4 regions of the Kitasatospora sp. NPDC001261 genome follow, and region 3 is predicted to be linked to each of the others. Evidence: riboswitches for the same ligand, from Rfam matches in the RefSeq annotation. Region 3 holds a riboswitch; each other region holds the start of a gene.
What was found. Region 3 has a riboswitch for cobalamin ahead of ACFY4B_RS37450 (prenyltransferase/squalene oxidase repeat-containing protein). Riboswitches for the same ligand answer to the same signal wherever they lie in the genome.
Positions count from the first base shown of each region.

Region 1: linked by a shared signal. The riboswitch ahead of ACFY4B_RS07250 (HoxN/HupN/NixA family nickel/cobalt transporter) and the one ahead of ACFY4B_RS37450 (prenyltransferase/squalene oxidase repeat-containing protein) in region 3 are both predicted to bind cobalamin.
Region 2: linked by a shared signal. The riboswitch ahead of ACFY4B_RS21195 (cobalamin biosynthesis protein) and the one ahead of ACFY4B_RS37450 (prenyltransferase/squalene oxidase repeat-containing protein) in region 3 are both predicted to bind cobalamin.
Region 4: linked by a shared signal. The riboswitch ahead of ACFY4B_RS15340 (iron ABC transporter permease) and the one ahead of ACFY4B_RS37450 (prenyltransferase/squalene oxidase repeat-containing protein) in region 3 are both predicted to bind cobalamin.

Region 1 covers NZ_JBIAXP010000004.1:85,202-90,853, reverse strand. Annotated here, with positions in the region: gene ACFY4B_RS07285 (Xaa-Pro peptidase family protein) at 1-345, opposite strand, end outside; gene rpmF (50S ribosomal protein L32) at 561-734, opposite strand; gene rpsR (30S ribosomal protein S18) at 783-1,019, opposite strand; gene ACFY4B_RS07270 (CobW family GTP-binding protein) at 1,034-2,200, opposite strand; gene rpsN (30S ribosomal protein S14) at 2,206-2,511, opposite strand; gene rpmB (50S ribosomal protein L28) at 2,511-2,747, opposite strand; gene rpmG (50S ribosomal protein L33) at 2,892-3,056, shown strand; gene ACFY4B_RS07250 (HoxN/HupN/NixA family nickel/cobalt transporter) at 3,123-4,238, opposite strand; cobalamin riboswitch at 4,269-4,482, opposite strand; gene ACFY4B_RS07245 (metalloregulator ArsR/SmtB family transcription factor) at 4,565-4,948, shown strand; gene ACFY4B_RS07240 (hypothetical protein) at 5,071-5,652, shown strand, end outside.
Region 2 covers NZ_JBIAXP010000015.1:74,511-80,162, forward strand. Annotated here, with positions in the region: gene ACFY4B_RS21190 (alpha/beta hydrolase family protein) at 1-966, opposite strand, end outside; cobalamin riboswitch at 1,304-1,437, shown strand; gene ACFY4B_RS21195 (cobalamin biosynthesis protein) at 1,545-2,558, shown strand; gene ACFY4B_RS21200 (cobyric acid synthase) at 2,555-4,069, shown strand; gene ACFY4B_RS21205 (putative cobaltochelatase) at 4,170-5,652, shown strand, end outside.
Region 3 covers NZ_JBIAXP010000037.1:98,787-104,438, reverse strand. Annotated here, with positions in the region: gene ACFY4B_RS37455 (hypothetical protein) at 1-504, opposite strand, end outside; gene ACFY4B_RS37450 (prenyltransferase/squalene oxidase repeat-containing protein) at 501-3,356, opposite strand; cobalamin riboswitch at 3,464-3,608, opposite strand; cobalamin riboswitch at 3,687-3,763, shown strand; gene ACFY4B_RS37445 (hypothetical protein) at 3,896-5,308, shown strand; gene ACFY4B_RS37440 (flagellar hook-length control protein FliK) at 5,393-5,652, opposite strand, start outside.
Region 4 covers NZ_JBIAXP010000010.1:24,654-30,305, forward strand. Annotated here, with positions in the region: gene ACFY4B_RS15335 (ABC transporter ATP-binding protein) at 1-641, opposite strand, end outside; gene ACFY4B_RS15340 (iron ABC transporter permease) at 638-1,717, opposite strand; cobalamin riboswitch at 1,840-1,965, opposite strand; gene sodN (superoxide dismutase, Ni) at 2,047-2,442, opposite strand; gene sodX (nickel-type superoxide dismutase maturation protease) at 2,719-3,081, shown strand; gene ACFY4B_RS15355 (CGNR zinc finger domain-containing protein) at 3,089-3,670, opposite strand; gene ACFY4B_RS15360 (amino acid ABC transporter ATP-binding protein) at 3,784-4,584, opposite strand; gene ACFY4B_RS15365 (amino acid ABC transporter permease) at 4,581-5,555, opposite strand; gene ACFY4B_RS15370 (ABC transporter substrate-binding protein) at 5,593-5,652, opposite strand, start outside.

The DNA of each region.
Region 1 (5,652 bases), on a different contig from region 3:
CGCCCGGTGCCGGCTGACGGTCAGGTCGTGCTCCTCCACCGCCAGGCCCGACACCCCGGAGCGGGTGGCCGCGGCCGCGGCGGCCAGCGCGGTGTCCGAGCCGGCCGCCACCGGCAGCCGGGTGACGTCCGGGGCGATCAGGTGCTCCCCGGTGTCGTCCGGCGGCAGGTCGTCCGGCAGCGCCAGCAGCGCCCGCTCCCTGGTCAGCAACAGGCTCGCCCCGCAGGGCGCGCAGCCCGTCAGGTACCGCACGTTCGCCGCACGGGTGATCAGCGCCGCATCGGCCCCGGCCGCGCTGCAGTGCTCCCTCACCCGCTCCCGCCGCCCCGCGTACGCATCCGCCATGCGTCGAGCCTACGAACCCCCGGCCCGAAGCGCCCGCCGAGCACCCCCGCCAGAACCCCCGGTGCCCCTTGCGCGCCCCCCGCGCGACCGCGCCGTCGCCCTCCGGCCCGCGCCGGGGCCCCCGCCCCCACCCGCCGCTCCCCCACCTGCCGCTCGGACGCGCGCCGCCGCCGAGGGGCCCACATCCCCTCGGCGGCGGCTTCCTCCCGTCGCGCCTACTGCCCGTCCGGGTCGAGCAGACCCCGCCGGTACGCCGGGACGAGGTTCTGCGGGACGAGCATCTCCCGGCCGTTCAGGGTGATCGCGACCAGCTTCGGGGGCGTCGCCCGCCACTGGGCCCGGCGGTGCCGGGTGTTGCTGCGGGAGGTCTTGCGCTTGGGTACGGCCATCGCGGGCTCCTTCTCGGGTGGTGTGGTCGAACGCGTCGTCGGGCGGCGCTAGCGGGTGGCGCCCGAGGCGTACGGCAGGAGGGCCGTCTCCCGGGCGTTCTTGATCGCCCGGGCCACCGCCCGCTGCTGCTCGGCGGTGAGCCGGGTGACCCGGCGGCCGCGGATCTTGCCGCGGTCGGAGACGAAGCGGCGCAGCAGGTCGGTGTCCTTGTAGTCGATGTACTCGATGCCCGCCGCGAGCAGCGGGTTGGGCCGGGGCTTCGGCGGGGCGGATCGTTTGCGCACGGGAGGGCGCTCCTTCAGTGGACGGGGTCGAGCAGGTCCTGGAAGGCGTCCGGCAGGGCCTTCCAGCCGGGTTCGCCGGCGGCGAGTTCGGCGTCGGTGAGCAGGCAGGAGTCGAGCAGGTCGGTGATGCCGTCGACGTCCAGCCCCTCGGCGGTGAAGCTGAGCTGCTGCACCCGGTCGCCGTGCCGGGGGTGCCAGTCGAGGGCGGCGGCGGCCCGGCGCGCGGGCGGGTAGAGCTCCCAGGCCGCGTCGGGCAGGGAGGTGAGCCAGGGCCCGCACTCCTCGACCGCGAGGTTCGCCCCGGCGGCGTCCCAGGCGAGTATCAGATCGGGCCGGTTGGCCAGCCAGAACCGGCCGCGGCTGCGCTGCGCCGCCGGGACGAGCAGTTCCAGCGCCCGGTGCAGCCGCTCGGGGTGGAGCGGTCGGCGGCGCTCCCACAGCAGGGTGGCGACGCCCGCCTCGTCCCGCTCCTGCGGCAGCAGCGCGAGCGCCGGGTTGACCCGGTCGCGGGCGGCGGCCACGTCGAAGCCGCCGAGCGCGGCCCGGGTGAGCGCGCCGGTGCCGAGCCGGACGGTCCGGGCGGTGGCGTGCAGCTGGCGCAGGAGGGCGAGCCCCGGCGCGTGCGCCGCGGCGCGCGGCACGGCGAGCGTGCCGGCGTACTCGATCTGGTGGGCGAGCGCCTCGGCGCGGGTCCGGTCGTCGCGCGAGGCGGTCTGCTCGCCGTGCTCCGCCAGGTCGTCCGGGACGGAGAGCTCGCCGACCAGCCGGTCCGGGTCGACGGCGGTGACCACGCCCGCCAGTTCGACGGCGTCGTCGAGCGGCCGCCCGTCCACCTCTCCCCCGGCGATCACCTCGACCGCGGGGTGCGGGTCGCTGCCGCCCCACAGTTCGACGATCGCCAGTCCGTACCGGCCGCCGTCGGCGATCTCCAGCAGCCGGGGCAGCAGGTCCTCGCGCAGGGCGCAGCACGGGCAGTCGTTCGCCAGCGGGACGTCGGCCGCGTCGAAGGCCCCGGCGGCGTCGCGCAGCTCGCGGCGGACGGTGCCGAGCGCGGCGTCCCGCAGGTCGTGGTGCAGGACCACGGCGTCCACCGCGGCCGCCGCCAGTTCCTCGACGGCGGCCCGGCGCTGCTCCGCGTGCAGGCCGGCGACGACCACCACCGGCAGCCTGGTCCCGTCCACGGCGCTCACCAGCTCGCCTTGCGGACGCCGGGCAGGTGCCCGGCGTGGGCGTGGGCGCGCAGGTTGACCCGGGAGAGGCCGAAGGCCCGCAGGTAGCCGCGGGGCCGGCCGTCCACGGCGTCCCGGTTGCGGACCCGGGTGGCGCTGGCGTCGCGCGGCTGGCGGGCGAGCTCGGCCTGGGCGGCGGCGCGCTCGGCGGGGCCGGTGCCGGGGTGGGCGATGGTCCGCTTGAGCTCGGCCCGGCGCTCGGCGTGGCGGGCGACGACGGCGCGCCGCCGCTCGTTCTTGGCGATCTTGCTCTGCTTGGCCATCAGACCTTCTCCCCCCGGGCGCGGATGCGGGCGACGGCGGCCTCGATGCCGATCGCGTCGACGGTGCGGATGCCCTTGGCGCTCAGCGCCAGCCGGACGTACCGGCCCTCGCCGGGCAGCCAGTAGCGCTTGCGCTGGATGTTGGGGTCGAAGCGGCGGCCGGTGCGGCGGTGCGAGTGCGAGATCGCGTTGCCGAAGCCGGGCCGGCGGCCGGTGAGTTGGCAGCGGGCGGACATGGGTGCTCCCTGGCGTCCGGGAATGGGCAGGACCGGGCTCACGTTACACCAGATGAAAATGACTTCCATTTCGATGTACGGTTCGAGCCAACCCCTCGGACCGGACCCCGAGACCCCGACCCCCAGACCCCAGGAGGACGTCCCATGGCCCGCAGCGAACTGCGCCCGGTGATCAGGCTCCGCTCCACCGCCGGCACCGGCTTCACGTACGTGACCCGCAAGAACCGCCGCAACGACCCGGACCGGATGGTCCTGCGCAAGTACGACCCGGCCGCGGGCCGGCACGTCGACTTCCGCGAGGAGCGCTGACCCCGGACGCGCGAACGGCGCCTCCCCGGACTCGGGGAGGCGCCGTTCGCGGCCTGGCCGCTCGGCTCAGGAGCCCTCGGGCGTCCAGCGCTGCTCGACCCGGGCGAGCTTCCAGTACCCGATCGCGATCGCCCAGACCACCACGAACAGCCCGGCGATGGCGTAGCCCACGTTGTCCAGCGAGATGTCCGCGACGAACCCGGTGACCGGATCGGTCAGGTCGAGCTTCTCGTGCAGCACCCCGACCAGCTCGATGGTGCCGATGATGAAGGCCACCGCGATCGACAGACCAGTGATGGTCAGGTTGTAGTACACCTTCCGGACCGGGTTGGCGAAGGCCCACTGGTACGCGAAGTTCATGAACGTCCCGTCCAGGGTGTCGAACAGGCTCATCCCCGCCGCGAACAGCAGCGGCAGGCAGACGATCGCGTACCAGGGCAGCCCGGAGGCCGCGCCCGAGCCGGCCATCACCATCAGGGTGACCTCGGTCGCGGTGTCGAAGCCCAGGCCCAGCACCATGCCCACCGGGAACATCTGCCCCGGCCGGGTGATCGAACGGGTCGCCCGGTTCAGCACCCGGGCCATGAAGCCGCGCGAGTCGAGGTGCGCCTCCAGCTCCTTCTCGTCGAACTTCCCGGCCCGCATCGAGCGGAACACCCTGAGGATGCCGAGCAGCGCCGCCAGGTTGAGCGCGCCGATCAGGTAGAGGAACACGCCGGAGGTGGTCGTCCCGATCACGCCCAGCCACTTGTGGGTGGCCGACTCGTCGTCCATCAGCGTGTTCGCCAGCTGCGCGCCGCCCGCCACCAGGGCGGCCATCAGCACCACCATCGAGGAGTGCCCGAGGGCGAACCAGAAGCCCACCGAGACCGGCCGCTTGCCGTCCGCCATCAGCTTGCGGGTGGTGTTGTCGATCACCGCGATGTGGTCGGCGTCGAAGGCGTGCCGCATGCCGAGGGTGTACGCGGTGATGCCGAGGCCCACCCCGAAGACCTGGGTACCGACCGCGTACCGCTCGGGCGCGACCAGGAAGATCAGCGTGCCGAAGGCCACCACGTGCATGGCCACGATCACCGCCATCAGCCCGGCCGTACGGACGGTGTCCTCGCGCCGCCATCTGAAGCTGGGCAGCACGGAAGGGGCCGGCTTCGCGCCGGCGGCAACGGTTTCGGGCAGGGTCATCTGCGGATCACGCTCCAGCACCTCGTGGAAAACCTCGTGAGATGCCGTGGCCGGTCTCCTGGCTGACGGGATACCCGTGCCCGCCTTCCCAGGTGCGCGAGGCACCCAGTGGCTCCGTGGGCACGGACGACGTTCCTCCGCAGGCGGAGGAACGACCCGATCACAGTGGCGAGGGCCGCTCCGGGCTGGGACCCCTGAGGGTCCGTCACCGGTCTTCCCGAGCACCACGGCGGGGAACACCGTAGGGGCCGCGCCCCGACCCGTGCAAGGCTGCGCACCTGCGCAGGTGTCCAGGATCACAGGCGGCCGCCTGCAAGAATGTCCGCATGCATCTCGTACCGGCCGACCGCGCGGGCCACCGCACCATCGACGGGCACCGGGTCTGCGAGGCCATCGCCGCGATCGGCGACCCCGCGCACGTCCGGTCCTGGGCCGAGCGGTTCTCCCTGCTCGCCGACCCCGGACGGCTCGCCCTGCTGCTCGCCCTCCACCGGGCCGGCCCGCTCGCCGTCAGCGACCTCGCGGTGGCCACCGGCATGCGCGACCCCGCCGTCTCCCAGGCCCTGCGGCTGCTCCGCACGGCCGGCGTGGTCACCGGCGACCGGGACGGACGAGTGGTGCGCTACCGGCTCGTGGACGAGGCCATGCGCCCCCTCCTCGACGAGTGCGCCGCCGCCGAGCACCACGAGCCCAGCGCGGCAGTGGGCTGACCCCTCCCGCCGACGCCTGCCCGACCTGCTGACTCATGCTCGGTCCGCCGACTCCCGCCCGGGCTGCTGACTCCCGCTCGGGAAGGCGCGCCGTGAACGGCCCCGGCCAGTACGATCATGATGTGCCGTCCCACCCCCATGCCTGGCCCGCCGACCGCTGGAACACCGACCCGGTCAAGGCCCGCGTGCTGGCGGTCGCCCGCACCCTCACCTCGGCCACCCGGGTGCTGGACGTCCTCTCCCTGCTGAGCCCGCACGGCATCGAGTGGTACTTCACCGTCAACCCCGGTTCCGTCTTCGCCGACCGCGCCCTGGACGAGTACCTGCACGGCCTGTCCGGCTTCACCGTGCTGGACTGGGACGACGCCGTCCGCCACCGCTTCGACCTGGCCGTCGCCTGCGCCGTCCACTCCTCCATGCACCGCCTGGACGCCCGCCTCGTCGTCCTGCCGCACGGCGCCGGCTACAACCGCCTGGTCACCGAGTCCACCGGCGACACGGTCAGCGCCGCCGGCCTGTCCCGCAACGAACTCACCCACCGCGGGCGGGTGTTCGTGGACGTCCTCGGGCTCTCCCACCCCGAACAGCTGGACCGGCTGCGGACCTCCTGCCCCGAGGCCCTGGACGTCGCCCGGGTGGTCGGCGACCCGTGCTTCGACCGGATGCTCGCCAGCCGGCGCTCCCGGGACGGCTACCGCGCCGCG
Region 2 (5,652 bases), on a different contig from region 3:
GCCGAAGGGCGCGATCCGGTCCTCGGGGCTGTGCAGGAGGAGGGTCGGCACCCGCAGGTCGGTGCCGTCGGCGATGCGGCCGAAGTCGGCGAGGTCGACCCCGGTGCGGCCCTCGGCGGCGAGGGCGCCGAGCTCGGCGGCGACGCCCTGGAAGCCGGCCCGGGCGGCGTCCCGGCGGGCGGAGGCGGGCAGGTCGAGCACGGGCGAGTCGAGGATCAGGCCGCGGACGGCGTGCGACCAGGCGGAGCGGGCCACGGTCTGCAGCACGATGGTCGCGCCGACGGACCAGCCGTACAGGATCACCTTGCCCGCGCCGCTGTCGAGCGCCAGCCGCACCGCCGCCTCGATGTCGCGCCACTCGGTCTCGCCGAAGTGGCTGAGCCCGTCCGGGGAGGCGGGGGCGCCCCGGTCGCCGCGGTAGGTGACGGCGAGGGCGGGCAGGCCGAGCCGGTCGAGGACGGGGAGCACCGGGAGGGTCTGCCGGCGGTCGTCGCCGGGGCCGTGCACCAGGATCACCCAGGTGCCGCGCTTGCCGTCGAGCCGCCAGGCGGGGAGGGCGCCGAGCTCGCCGTCGGCGGTGGTGTCGGCGAAGGCGAGGCCGAGCGCCTCGGTGGGGTCGCCGAGGTGGACCCGCGGGGTGAAGCGGACCTCGGTGCCGGGGACGAGGGTGCCCCGGTCGGCGCGGACCAGTCGGCGGGTGACGCCCTGTTCGTCGGCGTGCAGCACCTCCTCGACGACCGCGTGCCCGCCGTCCGCCCACTCCACCGCCCAGCGGCCGGGGCGCAGGCTCGCGGGGCCGCGGGTGAAGGTGACCCGGCCGGCGGCGAGGGCGCGGACCTGGACCGGCCCGGACTCCTGGACGGCGGTCACCGGACGGACCATCCGCTCGGAGGCCCGGCGGCCGACCACCAGCACGGCGGCCCCCACCGCGGCGGCCGCCACGACGGCGGCGGTTCCCCAACGCATCTCGCTCCCCGCTCTGTTGTTCACGGACGTTGTTCACGGACGTTGTTCACGGACGTTCTTCACGGACCGGACGGTGTTCGAGCCCCAGTTCACCGGCGCTCCGCCCGACCGGCCACCGGGCTGGGCCGTCCGGGTCACCCGGCGGGCGCTCCCGGGGTGCTCAGGGCGGTGCTCAGGGCGGTACTCAGGGGGTGCCGGTGGCGGGGGTCGGGGCGGGGCCGCGCCGGGCGATCCGACCGGGCGTCAGCGGCGTCCCCGTGTGACCAACCCCTCCGTGACCTCGGTTGACTCCCGGTTCGGGCCCGTGATGGGATCCTGGGGCCAAACGGAGGCATGGAGAGGAAGCCGGTGGAAGTCCGGCGCGGTCCCGCCACTGTCACCGGGGAGCACGCTCGGAACATCGCCACGGCGGGCCGTCGACGGCCGCTGGAAGGCTCCGGGGGTGCGTTCGACCCGGAAGCCAGGAGACTCTCGCCGCCGTCACGTCGATCCAGGGCGCGGACCCTGAGTGAGGACACGCACGCGATGCAGGCTGCCCCGCCCGGCCGGACTCCGAGCTGCCCTCCGCCGTGCGGCCGATGACCCCGCGCGCGCCTTCCCCCGCTCCGCGCCCGCTGACCCGAGCCTCGCGCCCGCTGGCCCGCGCCGCCGTGTTCGCGCTCGGCGCCGCCGCGGGCTACGCCGCCGACGCCCGCTTCGCCGACCCCCGCCGGGGCCACCCGGTGGCCTTCTTCGGCAGCGCCGCGACCCGGCTGGAGCGGCGGCTGTGGCGCGACGACCGCGCCGCCGGGGCCGGGTACACCGCGCTGTGCGTGGGCGCGGTCGCGGCGGGCGCGCTCGCCCTGGACCGTACGGTGGGCCGGCGCCCGCTGGGCCGGGCGGCGCTGGCGGCGGCCGCGACCTGGACGGTGCTCGGCGGCACCTCGCTGACCCGGGAGGCCCGCACCATCGGCCGCTCGCTGGCCGCCGGCGACCTCGCCGCCGCCCGGGAGCGGCTGCCGCACCTGTGCGGGCGGGACCCGAGCGCGCTGGACGGGCAGCAGATCGCCCGGGCGGTGGTCGAGTCGGTGGCCGAGAACACCGCCGACGCCGTGGTGAACGCGCTGACCTGGGGCGCCCTGGCCGGCACCCCCGGCCTGCTGGCCTTCCGCGCCGTGAACACCCTGGACGCCATGGTCGGCCACCGCTCGCCCCGCTACGCCCGGTTCGGCTGGGCCTCGGCCCGGCTGGACGACGTGGCGGGCTGGCCGGGCGCCCGGCTGACGGCGCTGCTGACGGTGGCCGCCGCCCCCGAGCCCCGGACCGCCTGGCGGGTCTGGCGGCGCGACGGCTCCGCGCACCCGAGCCCGAACGCGGGCCAGGCCGAATCGGCGTTCGCCGGCGCGGTGGGCGTCCGACTGGGCGGCACGCTGCGGTACGGGGAGCGGGTGGAGCACCGGCCCGTCCTGGGCGCGGAGCTGCGGCCGGTGACGGTGGACGACATCGAGCGGGCCTGCGCGCTCTCCCGGCGGGTGGGCGCACTGGCGCTGGGTACGACGGTCGCGGGGCACGTCCTGCTGCGGGCACTGCTGAAGAAGAGGGGACGGGCATGAGCAACGCACTGCTGGTCGCGGGGACGACCTCGGACGCGGGCAAGAGCGTGGTGACGGCCGGGATCTGCCGGTGGCTCGCCCGCCAGGGCGTGCGGGTCGCGCCGTTCAAGGCGCAGAACATGTCGCTCAACTCCTTCGTCACCGCCGACGGCGCCGAGATCGGCCGCGCCCAGGCGATGCAGGCGCAGGCCGCCCGGGTGGAGCCGGAGGCGGCGATGAACCCGGTGCTGCTCAAGCCGGGCGCGGACGGCCGCAGCCAGGTGGTGCTGCTCGGCCGGCCGGTGGCCGAGGTCGGCGCGCTGGACTACCGCGAGCGCAAGCCCGTCCTGCTGGAGCGCGCCCTGGAGTGCCTGGCCGACCTGCGCGGCCGCTACGACGTGGTGGTCTGCGAGGGCGCGGGATCGCCCGCCGAGATCAACCTGCGCGACCGCGACATCGCCAACATGGGCCTGGCCACGGCCGCCGCCCTGCCGGTGGTGGTGGTCGGGGACATCGACCGCGGCGGGGTCTTCGCGGCGATGTACGGGACGCTGGCACTGCTGTCGGCGGAGGACCAGCGGCACGTGGCGGGCTGGTTCGTCAACAAGTTCCGCGGCGACGCGCGGCTGCTGGCGCCCGGGCTGGAGATGCTGCACGAGCTGACCGGCCGTCCGGTGCTGGGCACGCTGCCGATGCTGCCCGGGCTCTGGCTGGACGCCGAGGACTCGCTGGACCTGTCCACCGTGGCGGACCGGGCGGACGGGCCCGGGCCGCTCGGCGCGGACGTGTTGCGGGTGGCCGTGGTGCGCTTCCCCCGGCTGTCCAACTTCACCGACATGGACGCGCTCGCGCAGGAGCCGGGCGTGCTGGTCCGCTGGGCGACCAGGCCGGAGGAGCTGGCCGACGCCGACCTGGTGGTGCTGCCCGGCACCCGGGCCACCGTCGCGGACCTCGCCTGGCTGCGCGAGCGCGGCCTGGAGCCGGCCCTGAAGGCGCGGGTGGCGGCCGGACTGCCGGTCCTCGGGGTCTGCGGCGGCTACCAGATGCTGGCGCACTCGATCGTGGACGAGGTCGAGTCGAAGGCGGGCGCCGTCGACGGTCTCGGGCTGCTGCCGACGCGGGTGCGCTTCGGCGTCGAGAAGGTGCTGGCGCGGCCGGTCGGCGAGGCGTTCGGGCAGCGGGTCGAGGGCTACGAGATCCACCACGGGGTGGTGACCGTGGAGGGGGGCAGTCCCTTCCTGGACGGCTGCCGGGTCGGCCCGGTCTGGGGCACCACCTGGCACGGCGCGCTGGAGAACGACGGGTTCCGCCGCGAACTCCTGCGCGAGGTCGCCGAGTTGTCCGGCCGGGCGTTCGTCCCGGCGCCGGACACCTCCTTCGCCGCGGCGCGCGAGGCCCGGCTGGACCGGCTGGGCGACCTGATCGAGGAGCACGCGGACACCGACGCGCTGTGGAAGCTGATCGAGGGCGGGGTGCCGGCGGCCGGATCGCTGCCGTTCCTCCCGCCCGGGGCCCCTGGGAGTGACGCATGAGCCGGACACGGACGCAGGGCTGGGCAGGACCGCCGAACCTGGCGGGGCAGCAGGGCCGGGCACGATCACAGAGTCAGGCACGACAGGACTGGGGTACGGCATGAGTGACGTCCGCTATCCGTTCACCGCGATCGTCGGCATGGCCGACCTGCGGCTCGGACTGCTGCTGAACGCGGTCTCCCCGGCCGTGGGCGGCGTGCTGGTGCGCGGCGAGAAGGGCACCGCGAAGTCGACCATGGTGCGCGCGCTGGCCGGCCTGCTGCCGTCCATCGCCACCGTGGACGACTGCCGCTTCGCCTGCGACCCGGCCGCGCCCGACCCGCAGTGCCCGGACGGGCCGCACGACTCCCCGTCCTCCTCCGAACGGCCCTCCCAGCTGGTCGAGTTGCCGGTCGGCGTGGCCGAGGACCGGATCGTCGGCTCGCTCGACCTGGAGCGGGCGCTGGCCGAGGGCGTCAAGGCCTACGAGCCCGGACTGCTCGCCCGGGCGCACCGCGGCGTGCTCTACATCGACGAGGTGAACCTGCTCCAGGACCACGTGGTGGACCTGCTGCTGGACGCCGCCGCGATGGGCCGCTCGTACGTCGAGCGCGAGGGCGTGTCGGTGCGGCACGCGGCCCGGTTCCTGCTGGTCGGCACCATGAACCCGGAGGAGGGCGAGCTGCGGCCGCAGCTGCTCGACCGGTTCGGCCTGACCGTCGAGATCGCCGCCACCCGGGACCCGGCCGAGCGCGCCGAGGTGGTCCGCCGCCGGCTCGGGTACGACGCGGACCCGGCCGGCTTCGCCGCGCGGTTCGCCGAGGAGGAGCGGGCGCTCGCCGAACGCATCACCGCCGCACGGGAGTTGCTGCCCAAGGTCGAGCTGACCGATGTGGCGCTGCGTCAGATCACCGCTGTGTGCGCCGCGTTCGAGGTGGACGGCCTGCGGGCGGACATCGTGATGGCCCGCACCGCCGTCGCGCTGGCCGCCTGGGACGGGCGCACCGAGGTGCTGGAGGAGGACGTCCGCAAGGCCGCCCAGCTGGCACTGCCGCACCGCCGCCGCCGCAACCCCTTCGACGCGCCCGGGCTGGACGAGGAGCAGCTGGACCGGACGCTGGAGGAGCACGCCCAGCAGGAGGAGCCGGAGCCCGAGGACGACGGGCCCGGCCCGGACGGCGACGGTGGCGGCAGTGATGACGGAGGCGGCGACGGGCCGGAGGGCGGCCCAGACGGGGGCGGCCCCGACGGCGGCGGCGCGCCCGAGCCGTCCGACGCCGGCCCCGAGGCGCCCGAGGCGCCCTCCCCCGAGGACCCCGCCTCCGATGGCCCCGAGACACCCGCACAGCCGCCCGTACCGGCCCAACACCCGGCCCCCGCACGGGAGTCGGCGCCGGTCGCGGCCGGCGACCCGTACCGGACGCGGCTGTTCACCGTGAAGGGCACCGGGCACGGCGCCCAGGGCCGCCGCTCCCCCGCCGAGACCACCGGCGGGCACACCATCCGCGCCCGCCGCCCGCAGGGCGCGCTCGCCCGGCTGCACCTGACCGCGACCCTCCAGGCCGCCGCTCCGCACCAGGCCGCGCGCGGGCGCAGCGGGCGGG
Region 3 (5,652 bases):
CTCGACGTTGGTGCCGCCGAAGATCCACAGGTCGACGCTGCCGGGCTTCGGCTGGTAGAGCATCGCGCCGAGTTGGCTGTAGGACCACTCGTTCTGGCCCGGATCGGCGTGCCAGTACGACCAGTACGCGGTGGCCGGGGGCGTCAGGACGCACTTCTCCTGCTCCGGCGTCGGGTACTGCTTGCCGCCCTGGAAGCCGCTGTAGCCGATCCGGCAGATGAAGGCCGGGCCGTCGTGGCCGGTGCCGGTGGTCTTCCAACCGCCCTGGTTGAGCAGGGTGAACCCGGTGGTGGGCGTGGTTCCGCAGGAGCGCAGCAGCGGGCCGCCCCACTTCCCGAAGTCCACGGCGAGTACGGCACCGGAGGTGGTGGTGCACTGCTCGATCGGCAACGGGGTCGCGGCGGCCGGGACGGTGCCCACGGCGACGCCGCCGAAGGCGAGCGCGAAGGTCAGCGACGCCGCCCCGGACAGCCGGGCGAGGCGCGTGCCGAGCCCCCGGCTCACCGGTGACGCCCCGGGGCGGCCGCGGTGCGGCGACGGGCGACGAGGACGGCCCCGGCGCCGAGCGCGGTCAGCGCGCCGGCTCCCGCCGTCAGTGCCAGTGCCTGGCTTCCGGTACTGGCCAGGCCGCCTGAACCGGTCCGCACCGGTACGCCCCCGGCCTCGGCGGCACTGTCACCCTTCGGGGTGTCGATGCCGCCGGACGACGGGGTGTCGGTGGCCGGGATCGGCGCGGTCGTCGTGGGCGAGCCCGCCGGGGTGCCGGTCGGCGTCCCGGTGGGACTGACCGTCGGGGTGGGCGTTCCCGTCGGGGTGGTGGTCGGCGTCCCGGTGGGAGTAGGCGTCGGCGTGCCCGCGAGGTCGCGGGACAGCGTCCCGAACGAGATGCCGGTGGCACCGCCCAGCACCTGCGTGGACGCGCGGACGTCCGACCCCCGCTGCCCGGCCGCCGCGACGTTGAACCCGCCGTCGCCGTTCTGCTGCCCGGCGAGGAAGTCGAGCGCCTTGGCGATCTGTCCACCGCAGGCGGCCTGGCGCAGCGTCATGCCCTGGACGGCCAGCGCGGCCGAGTTGGTGGAGTCGCCGGACGCGCCGGGGAAGCCGCCGTCGGGCAGCTGCCGCGCGGCGAGCCAGCCGAGCCCCTGGTCGACCGCCCGGGCGGCCTCGTCCCCGGGGACGAGGGCGAGGGCCATGACGGCCATCGCCGTGCTGTCCACGTCGGAGTCGCCGGTGGCGGGGATCAGGCTCGGCCAGGAGCCGTCCGGGTGCTGGAGGCCCTTCAGGTAGGCGATCGCGGGGGCGACGCTGGTGGACTCCCCGGCCCGGAGCTGGGCCATGACGGCGAGCGCCTGGGAGAAGACGGAGGTGGCGTAGGCGTAGTTGCCCGGGGCGGCGCAGCCGGTGGTCGCGTCGGCCTTGGCGCACACCAGCGCGGCGAGGGCGGCGATCAGGTCGTGGCCGCCGAAGTCCCGCGGGTTGCGGCCGACGGCCTGGGCGAGCAGCGCCTCCTTGCCGATGGACCCGCCGCCGGCGTACTCGGTGCCGATCGCGGTCCAGTCGTTGACGGTGCGCTCGCTCGCGTCCTTGCCCTGCTGGTCGAGGAAGTCGACGATCCGGCGCAGCGCGGCGTCGTCGGTGCCGGTCGCGGCGAGGGCGTAGGCCCCGTCGATGGTCAGGCCGAAGTCGGCGAAGGCCGGGAAGCCCTCGTAGTAGTGGCCGTCGATCAGCCGGGACGGGTCGGTGAGGTAGGCGCTCCCCCTGGCCGCGTCGGGTTTCCTCCCCGCGGGCGGGGTCGGCGTGGTGGTGGGGCCGTCCGGGTTGTGCCGGACGGTGGTGAGGTCGGTACCGGTGAGGGCCAGGAGGGCCTGCTCGGTGGCGACGGCGTCCGGGTCGGTGGTCGACTCGTCGGGGCCGAAGCCGCCGTCCTTGCCCTGGCGGGCGGCGAGCCAGGCGGTGGCGGCGGCCCGGTGGGCGTCCTGGCCGGTGGCCCGGAAGACCTGGGCGGCGATCGCGGTGCTGGTGGTGTCGCCGGGGGCGCCGGGGTACGGGAGGAGGGAGCCGTCGGGCTGCTGGCTCGCCGCGAGCTGGTCGGCGGCCTTCCTGGCGGCCGCTTCGTAGCCGGGGGCGGTCCGCAGGGCGAGGGCGGCGATCGCGGTGGCGGACGGGTCGGACTCGCAGTGGTCACCCGCGACGATCATCGAACCGGCCATGCCGCCGTCGGCGCACTGGAAGGCCGCGAACCGGGCGAGGGCCGGGGCGGGCGGCGTCACGCCGGCGCGCTGGAGGGCGATGACGCCGAGGGACTGGACCCAGGGCGAGGACGCGCCGAGGAAGTCCCCGGCGGCGGTGCACCTGCCGTTCTCCCCCGCCCCCGTGCAGACGTGGTCGGTGAGCACGGCGACCAGGTCCCGCCCGCCGAAGGCGCGCGGGTCGCGGCCGGTGCTCTCGGCGACGAGGGCCAGCAGGGCGGCGGCCCTGGTGTCCGGCGCGCCGGTCGGCCCGTCGGGGTGCAGGAACGCGTCGGTGTGGGCGTCGAGGAAGGCGACCACCTTGCGCAGCGCCGGGTCCTGCGTCCCCGCCGCCGCGAGCGCGATGGCGGTGAGGGCGGTCCGGGGGTAGTCGGGCCCCGGGGCGGCCCAGTTCTCCATGTGGTCGCCGCCGACGAGTTGACCGGCCAGCCAGGCCGCGGCGGCCGCCGGGTCGCCCGTGGCGGAGGGGGATCCGGTGGGGCTCGGGGTCGTACTCGGGCTCGCCGTCGCCGACGGGGAGGCGGAGGGCGAGGGGCCGCCGTTCCTGGCGCGGACGGAGTCCGGGGTGAAGTTCGGCGCCCCGCTGGTTCCGCCGATGTCCGTACCGCCGTAGACCCAGGCCTCGACCTCGCCGGGCTTGGGCTTCTGCGTGCCGGCCCCGAACCGGCTGTAGGACCAGGTCTGTTGGCCGGGTTCGGCGATCCAGTACGACCAGTACGCGGTGGCCTGCGGGGTGTTGACGCACGGCTCCTCGGCCGGTGTCGGGTACTGGGCGCCGCCGTTGAAGGTCCCGGTCCCGAGCCGGCAGATGAAGGCCGGTCCGTCGTGCTCGGTGCCGGTCGTGGTGAAGCCGGCGTTGTGCAGCAGGTTCATGCCCGTCGTGGGGTGGGCGTCGCAGCCCCGGACGACGCCGCCGCCCCAGTGGGTGAAGTCGACGGCGACGATCGCGCCCGTCGTCGCCGTGCACTGCTCGATCGGGTCAGCCGAGGCGGTACCCGGGTACCCGAGCAGGACCGTGCCGCAGGCGGCGACGGCGACGGTGCCGGCGACCACCAGCGAGGCGAGGTCCCGGTTCCTGTGACGTGTGCGATTGCTGCTGACCCTCACGACGACTCCCTGGTCGGTCGACACGCGAGGCGACGGCGCAGCCGACGGTCGCCCGCGGGCACGGGGGCCGTCGAAACCGCGTCGTAGTCCGCGACGACGCAAGTGCTCTGTGAACAGACCCCCGGTCCAGGCATTCCGGCTCACCCACCCTCAGGTGGGTCCACGGTTGCGGGTCAGCGCCGGAGTTGGACCGGCTTCCCCTGAATGCCGAGGGCAAAAAATCGGTTCATCAGACCACGCTGACCGACGGAGAGTCAACGGGTCGTCAGGTCGATCACATCACCTCGTCGGGCGACGGACCTGTGCGGTAGCGTCCGCGGTGGCCGAGCGGGGGAACCCGGTGCGAACCCGGGGCTGACGCGCAGCGGTGTGGGGCGGTGACCGTGCCGTCCCGAGCCCGAATGCCCGCCCGGCCACGCACCACGGCGAATGCCGGCCCACGCGATCCGGGCGGCGACCGCTCCGGCAGTCGCGCGCCCCGAGCGGACGCGGGAGTCCCGGGGCAGGGTCGGCGCCCGCCACCCCAAGGAGCCTGTCCCGTGCCCCTCCGCACCCCGTCCCGCGCCGCCTCGGCGACCACCGTCGCGCTGACGGCCGGCGCCCTGCTGCTCTCCGCCGTCCCCGCCCACGCGACGGCCACCCCGGCCCAGATAGCCACCTCCAAGAGCACCGGCGTCACATACCTGAAGTCCCTCCAGGCCGCCGACGGCAGCTACGTCACCGGCGGCGGACTCTCCAACGAGTGGGCGTTCAGCGCGCTCGCCGCCGCCGGAACGGCCGCCGCTGATGTGACCCCCGGCGGGGACACCGGCAGGAACGCCCGCCTCGTCTACCGCAACCAGCTCGCCGCCCCCGGCTGGCCCGGCACCTCACCCGTGGCCACGGACTACGAGCGCGCCGTCCTCAACGCCTACGCGGCCGGCATCGACCCCGCCCGCGTCGGCCCCGGCCGCAACCTCCTCGCCGACCTCACCGCCTACTGGCAGACCGCCGAACCCGGCTACTACGGCCCGTCCGCCAACTTCAACGGCACCGTCTTCGGCCTGCTCGCCCTCGCCGGCGCCAGGACCCGGGCCGGCGCCCAGCGCGCCCCGCAGCCGCTGCTCGACGCCTCCGTCACGGCCGTGCGCGCCAACCAGCACAACGACGGCGGCTGGAACTACAGCAAGGCCGCGGGCGACCCGACGGCACTCGCCCAGGGCAGCGACATCGACATGACGGGTGCCGCCATGGCCTCCCTCTGCACCGCCGGCGTGCCCAACACCGATTCCGCGGTCGTCGCCGCCAAGAACTTCCTCAAGGGCAAGCTCGCCTCCTCCGGCGCCTTCAACGCCATGTTCGGGGTGAACACCGACTCCAACGGCTGGGCCGTGTCCGGCCTCAACGCCTGCGGCATCAACCCCCAGGGCACCGACTTCACCAGCGGCACCGGCAAGACCCCGGTCGACTTCCTGATCTCCCAGCAGTTCAAGCCCGGCGGCGGCTTCAAGTACCTTCCCACCGACACCAGCCCGTCCGCCTACGCCTCCGTCGACGGCCTGCGCGCCGTCGCCGGTGCCGGGTTCACCGCCACCCCGCCCGCCCCGACCACCGCGGGCGAGCCCGCCTGGGCCGCGACCACCGACTTCACCGCCGGCACCGCCGCCCGGCTCCCGCTGGTCGTCGACGACGGCACCGGCGCGCTCAGGGTCTGCGCCGTCACCCTCACCCCGACCGGCACCACCACGACCCTCGGCGACGTCCTCGACGCGGCCGCCACCGCGACCCCGAGCGGCTGCGTCACCTCCGTCACCCCGTCCACCGGCGGCGGCACCGTCACCGCGCTCAACGGCACGGCCAACGCCGGCTCCTCCACCTGGAAGCTCAGCCTGGACGGCGCCACCGCCACCCCGGCCGCCCGGTCCGCGACCGTCCACCTCGGCGACACCGTCTCGCTGCGCTACGGCGGCTGACCGCACGACGCGACGCAGGACGGGGGCACCGGCGCCCCGGCCCCTTCCGGAGAAGGGGGCGGGGCGCCGGTGGCCCCCCGCCTGTCAGGGCGCGGTGGTGCCCGGCTGTGCGCCGGCGCCGAAGGACCAGCCCTCGACGTCGCCGGGGGCCGGGTCGTAGCTGCCCGCGCCCAGGCTGCTGTACGACCAGGGGCCGCCGTGCTGGGCGTGCCAGTACGACCAGTAGGCGCTGCCGGTCGGGTTGGTGCAGGCCGTCGGCAGGGCGTTGATGGTGCAGACGAAGCCCGGGTAGCGCGGATGGAAGGCGTACGAGAATCCGGCGCCGGTGAGCGCGGCCAGGCCGC
Region 4 (5,652 bases), on a different contig from region 3:
CAGTGGCCCGCCGCCAGGTTGAGGTCGTGCAGCGCGGTGAGCACCGTCGGACCGGCCTCGCGGGCGAGCGCCAGCACCTCCAACTGGTGCGCGATGTCGAGGTGGTTGGTGGGTTCGTCGAGCACCAGCAGGCGCGGCTCCTGGACCAGCGCGCGGGCGAACAGCACCCGCTGCTTCTCGCCCCCGGACAGGCTCAGGAAGCCCCGCTCGGCGAGGTGCCCGGCCCGGACCTTGCGCAGCGCCTCGGCGCAGCGCCGCTCGTCCCCGTCGACTTGGGCGCCGAAGCCGCGGCGGTGCGGCAGCCGGCCCATGGCGACCACCTCGGCGACGGTGAAGTCGAACTCGGCGGAGTGCTCCTGGGTCAGCGCGGCCACCCGGCGGGCGCTCTCGCGGGCGGTGAGGGCGTGCAGGTCGTCGCCGGCCAGCCGGACCACGCCGCCGGCCGGCTTCAGCACCCGGTAGACGCAGCGCAGCAGGGTCGACTTGCCGCTGCCGTTGGGGCCGATCAGCCCGACCACCTGCCCGGCGGCGGCCGCCAGGCTCACCTCGTGGACCAGCCGGGTGCCGGCCAGCTCCACCGAGACGCCGTCGACGGCGAGGTCCTGGGCGTGCACCGGGGCCGGGTCGGTCGTCGCGGTCACCGGGCACCTCCGAAGGCCTGGCCGCGGCGGCGCATCATCACCAGGAAGGCGGGCACGCCGAGCACCGCGGTGAACACCCCGACGGGCAGTTCGGCGGGCGCCAGCAGGGTGCGCGAGGCGATGTCCACCCAGACCAGCAGCAGCGCCCCGGCGAGCGGCGCGACCACCAGCACCCGGCGGTGCCCGGCGCCGACCAGCATCCGCGCCAGGTGCGGCATCAGCAGCCCGACGAAGCCGATCGCCCCGCTGACCGCGACCACGGTGCCGGTGACGGCGGCGGTCACCACGAACAGCTCGCGGCGCAGCCGGTCCGGGTCCACGCCGAGCGAGGCGGAGGTCTCGTCGCCCATCGCGAGCGCGTCCAGCCGCCCGGCGGTGCAGGCCAGGTAGGCGAGCCCGGCCAGCACGGTGACGGCGGCGATCGGCACCTTGCCCCAGGTGGCGCCGCCGAGGCTGCCGAGCAGCCACATCATGACGTCCCGGGCGGCCTCGCCGCGGTCGGCGGCGAAGACCATCAGGGTGGTGGCGGCGGAGAAGCCGTACGACAGCGCGGTGCCGGTGAGCACCAGCCGCAGCGGGGTGAGCCCGTACGCGGTGCGGGCCGCGACGTAGACCAGGGTCATGGCGGCCAGCGCGGAGCCGAAGGCGGAGGCGGAGATCGCCCACACCCCGAGCGAGGCGAAGGCGCCGAACAGCATCACGGCGTTGGCGCCGACGGCCGCGCCGGAGGAGATGCCGAGCACGAAGGGGTCCGCCAGCGCGTTGCGCACCAGGGCCTGGACGGCGACCCCGCAGGCGGCCAGCCCGGCGCCGACCACGGCGGCCAGCACGGTGCGCGGCAGCCGGATCTCCCAGACGATCGCGTACGCGGCCGCCTCGTCCGCGTCCAGCCGGCCGCCCGTCAGCCCGGCGCCCAGGAGCCGCAGCACCCGGGGCAGGCCGAGCCCGGAGGAGCCGAGGGCGACCCCGCAGACCAGGGAGAGCAGCAGGGCGGCGGCGAGTCCGGCGGCGAGCGGGACGACGGGTATTCGGCGAGCGGGCGGGCCGACTGCACGGTTGACGGGTGCGCGGTTCACGGGTGCGCCTTGCCTCGGGCCGGGAGCGCGCCGGGGCGGGCGCGGGCCGGGGGCGTGCCGGGGCGCCGTTCCCCTCGCAGTCCGCGGCGAGTTGTCGGGAGGTCGGCGGCCGAGGGCGATCGGGCTGGCGCGGCCGTACGGGCGGGTACGGGCCGTGCTCACCGTTGCGGGTCAGCGCCGGATTCGCACCGGACTTCCCCCTCGGACGCCCTGGCAGCATAACAGCCACTCAGGGCAGGCAACCCTTACCGGGCCGGGTCGGACGTGAACGCACGACCGCCCCCGTCCGGCGGTGCGGACGGGGGCGGTCGGGTGGCGACGCGTCAGGCTCAGGCCTGCTTGGTCTCCCAGAAGATCTTGTCGACCTCGGCGATCAGGTCGAGCAGGGCCTGGCCGGTGGCCGGGTCCGTGGACGCCTTGGCGGCCGAGGCGGCCTTCAGGGTGTCGTTGATCAGCTGGTGCAGCTGCGGGTACTTCTCGAAGTGCGGGGCCTTGAAGTAGTCGCTCCACAGCACCGAGATGTGGTGCTTGACGGCCTCGGCGCGCTGCTCCTTGATGATGACGGCGCGGGCGCGGAAGTGCGGGTCCTCGTTGGCCTGGTACTTCTCCTGGGTGGCCTTGACCGACTCGGCCTCCAGCTTGGCCTGCGCGGGGTCGTAGACGCCGCAGGGCAGGTCGCAGTGGGCGTGGACGGTGGCGCGCGGTGCAAACAGACGAGAGAACATGGGAGTCCTTCCTTAGATCGTCTTCCCGCGCCCGAGATTACCCTTCCGCCCTCCCGGTTTCGCGATCGGGCGGTGGGCCTAGGGCGAAAGACGGACCGGGAACCGGCGCAATCCGGACATCGGACGGACGGCGGTCCGTACGGCAGACTGGGGGCGCGAGCGGGGGCGGGAGGAGGAGTCGTGGCGCGGAGCACGCGAGCGGAGGGCGCCGGGGCGGGGGAGCGCGGCCCGGGCGGCGCGCTGCCGTTCGGGCTGGTCGACGTGGCGGGGCCGTCGATGGTCCCGACCCTGCGCGAGGGCGACCGGCTGCTGGTCCGCTACGGCGCGCCGATCCGGCCCGGCGCGGTGGTGGTCTTCCGGCACCCCTTCCAGCAGGACCTGCTGGTGGTGAAGCGGGCCGCCGAGCGCCGGGCCACGGGCTGGTGGCTGCTCTCCGACAACCGCCCGGTGGACAGCGACAGCCGCAGCTACGGCGCAGTCCCGGACGAGCTGGTGCTCGGCCGGGTGCTGCTGCGGCTGCGCCCGAGCCCGGTCTGGCTGGCGCCGGGGCGCCGGCTGGAGCGGCTGCTGCTCACCCCGCGGCTGGCCCGGGTGCCGGGCCTGGCCCGCCGGCTCGGCGCCTGGGTCGAGGAGGTCTAGCGGGCCGCTACGCCCGGGCCGCCGCCTCCGCCTCCAGGCGCTTGCGGGCCCGGTAGGCGGCCACGTTGGCGCGGGTCGCGCAGCGGTCCGAGCAGTAGCGGCGGGAGCGGTTGGTCGAGGTGTCCAGGTAGGCGTTGCGGCAGGGCGCGGCCTGGCAGATGCCGAGCCGGTCGGCGCCCAGCTCGGTCAGGTGGACGGCCAGGCCCATGCAGGCGACCGCGCTGAAGTGGGCGGTGGCGGTGGGGGAGTTGTCGGCCAGGTGCAGGTGCCAGCGCGGCCGCCCGGCGTCGTCCAGGTAGTCGTGCCCGGAGATCAGCGGGCTGACCGGGTACTCCATCAGCAGGCTGTTCAGCAGGTCGACGCCGCGGATCTCGTCCCCGCCGGCGGCGGCCTCGAAGACCCCGCGCAGCCGGGTCCGCACCGCCCGCAGCCGGGGCACGTCGGACTCGTCGGCGAGCGAGCGGGCCCGCGAGGAGTCGGAGAAGAGACCGCGCACCGCCTCCACGGAGGTCAGCGAGTCGGTGCCGCGCTCGGGCTCCTCGGTGTTCACCAGCCGGACGGCGAGATCGGCGTAGGCGGCGAGCTCCACAGGGGTCCTTCCAGGGGGGTCGGTAACGGGCTGACTGCCTCCAGCCTATTACCCGGGCGGGGAAAACGACGGCGCCCGGCAGGAGTGACCTGCCGGGCGCCGGGCGTACGGGCTCAGAGCACCTTGGAGAGGAAGGCCCTGGTGCGCTCGTGCTGCGGGTCGGTGAGCACCTCGCGGGGGTTGCCGGACTCGACCACCACCCCGCCGTCCATGAACACCAGCGCGTCGCCGACCTCGCGGGCGAAGCCCATCTCGTGGGTGACGACCACCATGGTCATGCCCTCCTCGGCGAGGCCGCGCATGACGTCGAGGACGTCGCCGACCAGCTCCGGGTCGAGCGCGGAGGTCGGCTCGTCGAAGAGCATCAGCTTGGGCTTCATGGCCAGCGCGCGGGCGATCGCCACGCGCTGCTGCTGGCCGCCGGAGAGCTGCGAGGGGTAGTTCTTCGCCTTGTCGGCGAGGCCGACCCGCTCCAGCAGGGCCATCCCGCGCTCGCGGGCGTCGGCCCGGCTCTCGCCCTTGACCTGGACCGGCGCCTCCATGACGTTCTCGACGGCGGTCATGTGCGGGAACAGGTTGAAGCGCTGGAAGACCATGCCGATGTCGCGCCGCTTGAGGGCGACCTCGCGGTCCCTGAGCTCGTGCAGCCGGTCGCCCTTCTGCCGGTAGCCGACCAGCTCGCCGTCCACCCAGAGGCGGCCGCCGTTGATCTTCTCCAGGTGGTTGATGCACCGCAGGAAGGTCGACTTGCCGGAGCCGGACGGGCCGATCAGGCAGAACACCTCGCCCTGCCTGACCTCCAGGTCGATGCCCTTGAGCACCTCGACCAGGCCGTACGACTTGTGCACGTTCTCGGCGCGGACCATCGGCTCGCCGGACGCGCCGCCGGCGGGGGACTTGGTCGGATCGGTCATACGTGACCACCTCCCTCGAGCCCCGGGACGACGTCGGCGGTCGTCCTGGGGGCGGGCTTCCCGGCGAACAGCCTCCGCAGCCGCTGCAGCGGGGTGGGCGGGAGGGTGCGGTTGGAACCTCGGGCGTAGTGGCGCTCGATGTAGTACTGGCCGATGGTCAGCACCGAGGTGAAGAACAGGTACCAGAGGCTGACCACGATCAGCAGCGGGATGTTCTGGTAGTTCCGGGAGTAGATGACCTGGCCGGCCCGGAAGATCTCCTCCAGGGAGATCACGGAGACCAGCGAGGTGGTCTTCAGCATCGAGATGGTCTCGTTGCCGGTCGGCGGGATGATCACCCGCATGGCCTGCGGCAGGACGATCCGGCGCATGGTCTGGAACCGGCTCATGCCGAGCGCGTGCGCGGCCTCGGTCTGGCCCTCGTCCACCGACTGGATGCCGCCGCGGACGATCTCCGCCATGTAGGCGGCCTCGTTGAGGCCGAGGCCCAGCAGCGCGGCGACGAAGGTCGGGATCAGCACGTTGGTCTGCTCGGACCAGAACTCCGGCCCCCACGGGACGCCGATCGACAGCTTGGCCCAGATCAGGCCGAGGAAGTTCCAGAACACCAGCTGCACCAGCACCGGGGTGCCGCGGAAGATCCAGATGTAGACCCACGCGACGCCGGCCAGCAGCGGGTTCGGGGACAGGCGCATCACCGCGAGGACGATGCCGCCGACCACACCCATGAGCATGGCGAGCACGGTCAGTTCCAGCGTCACCAGCAGGCCGTGCATGATGCTGTCGTGGAACAGGTACTGACCGACGATGTCCCACTTGAAAGCGGGGTTGGTGAAGAGGGCGCTCACCAGCATCGCCGCGAGTACGGCGATGACGACGGCGCCGGCCCAGCGTCCGGGGTGGCGGACGGGGACGGCCTTGATGGTCTCGGGCCGGCCCTGCTCCGCCGTCCCCTTGTCCAAAGAGTTCACGGTGTGGCCTCGGGGGAGAAGATGGAGCGGACGAGGGTCAGCTGACGGCGCCGTTGACGGTCGAGGTGGTGATGGCGCCGGACTCGACCCCCCACTT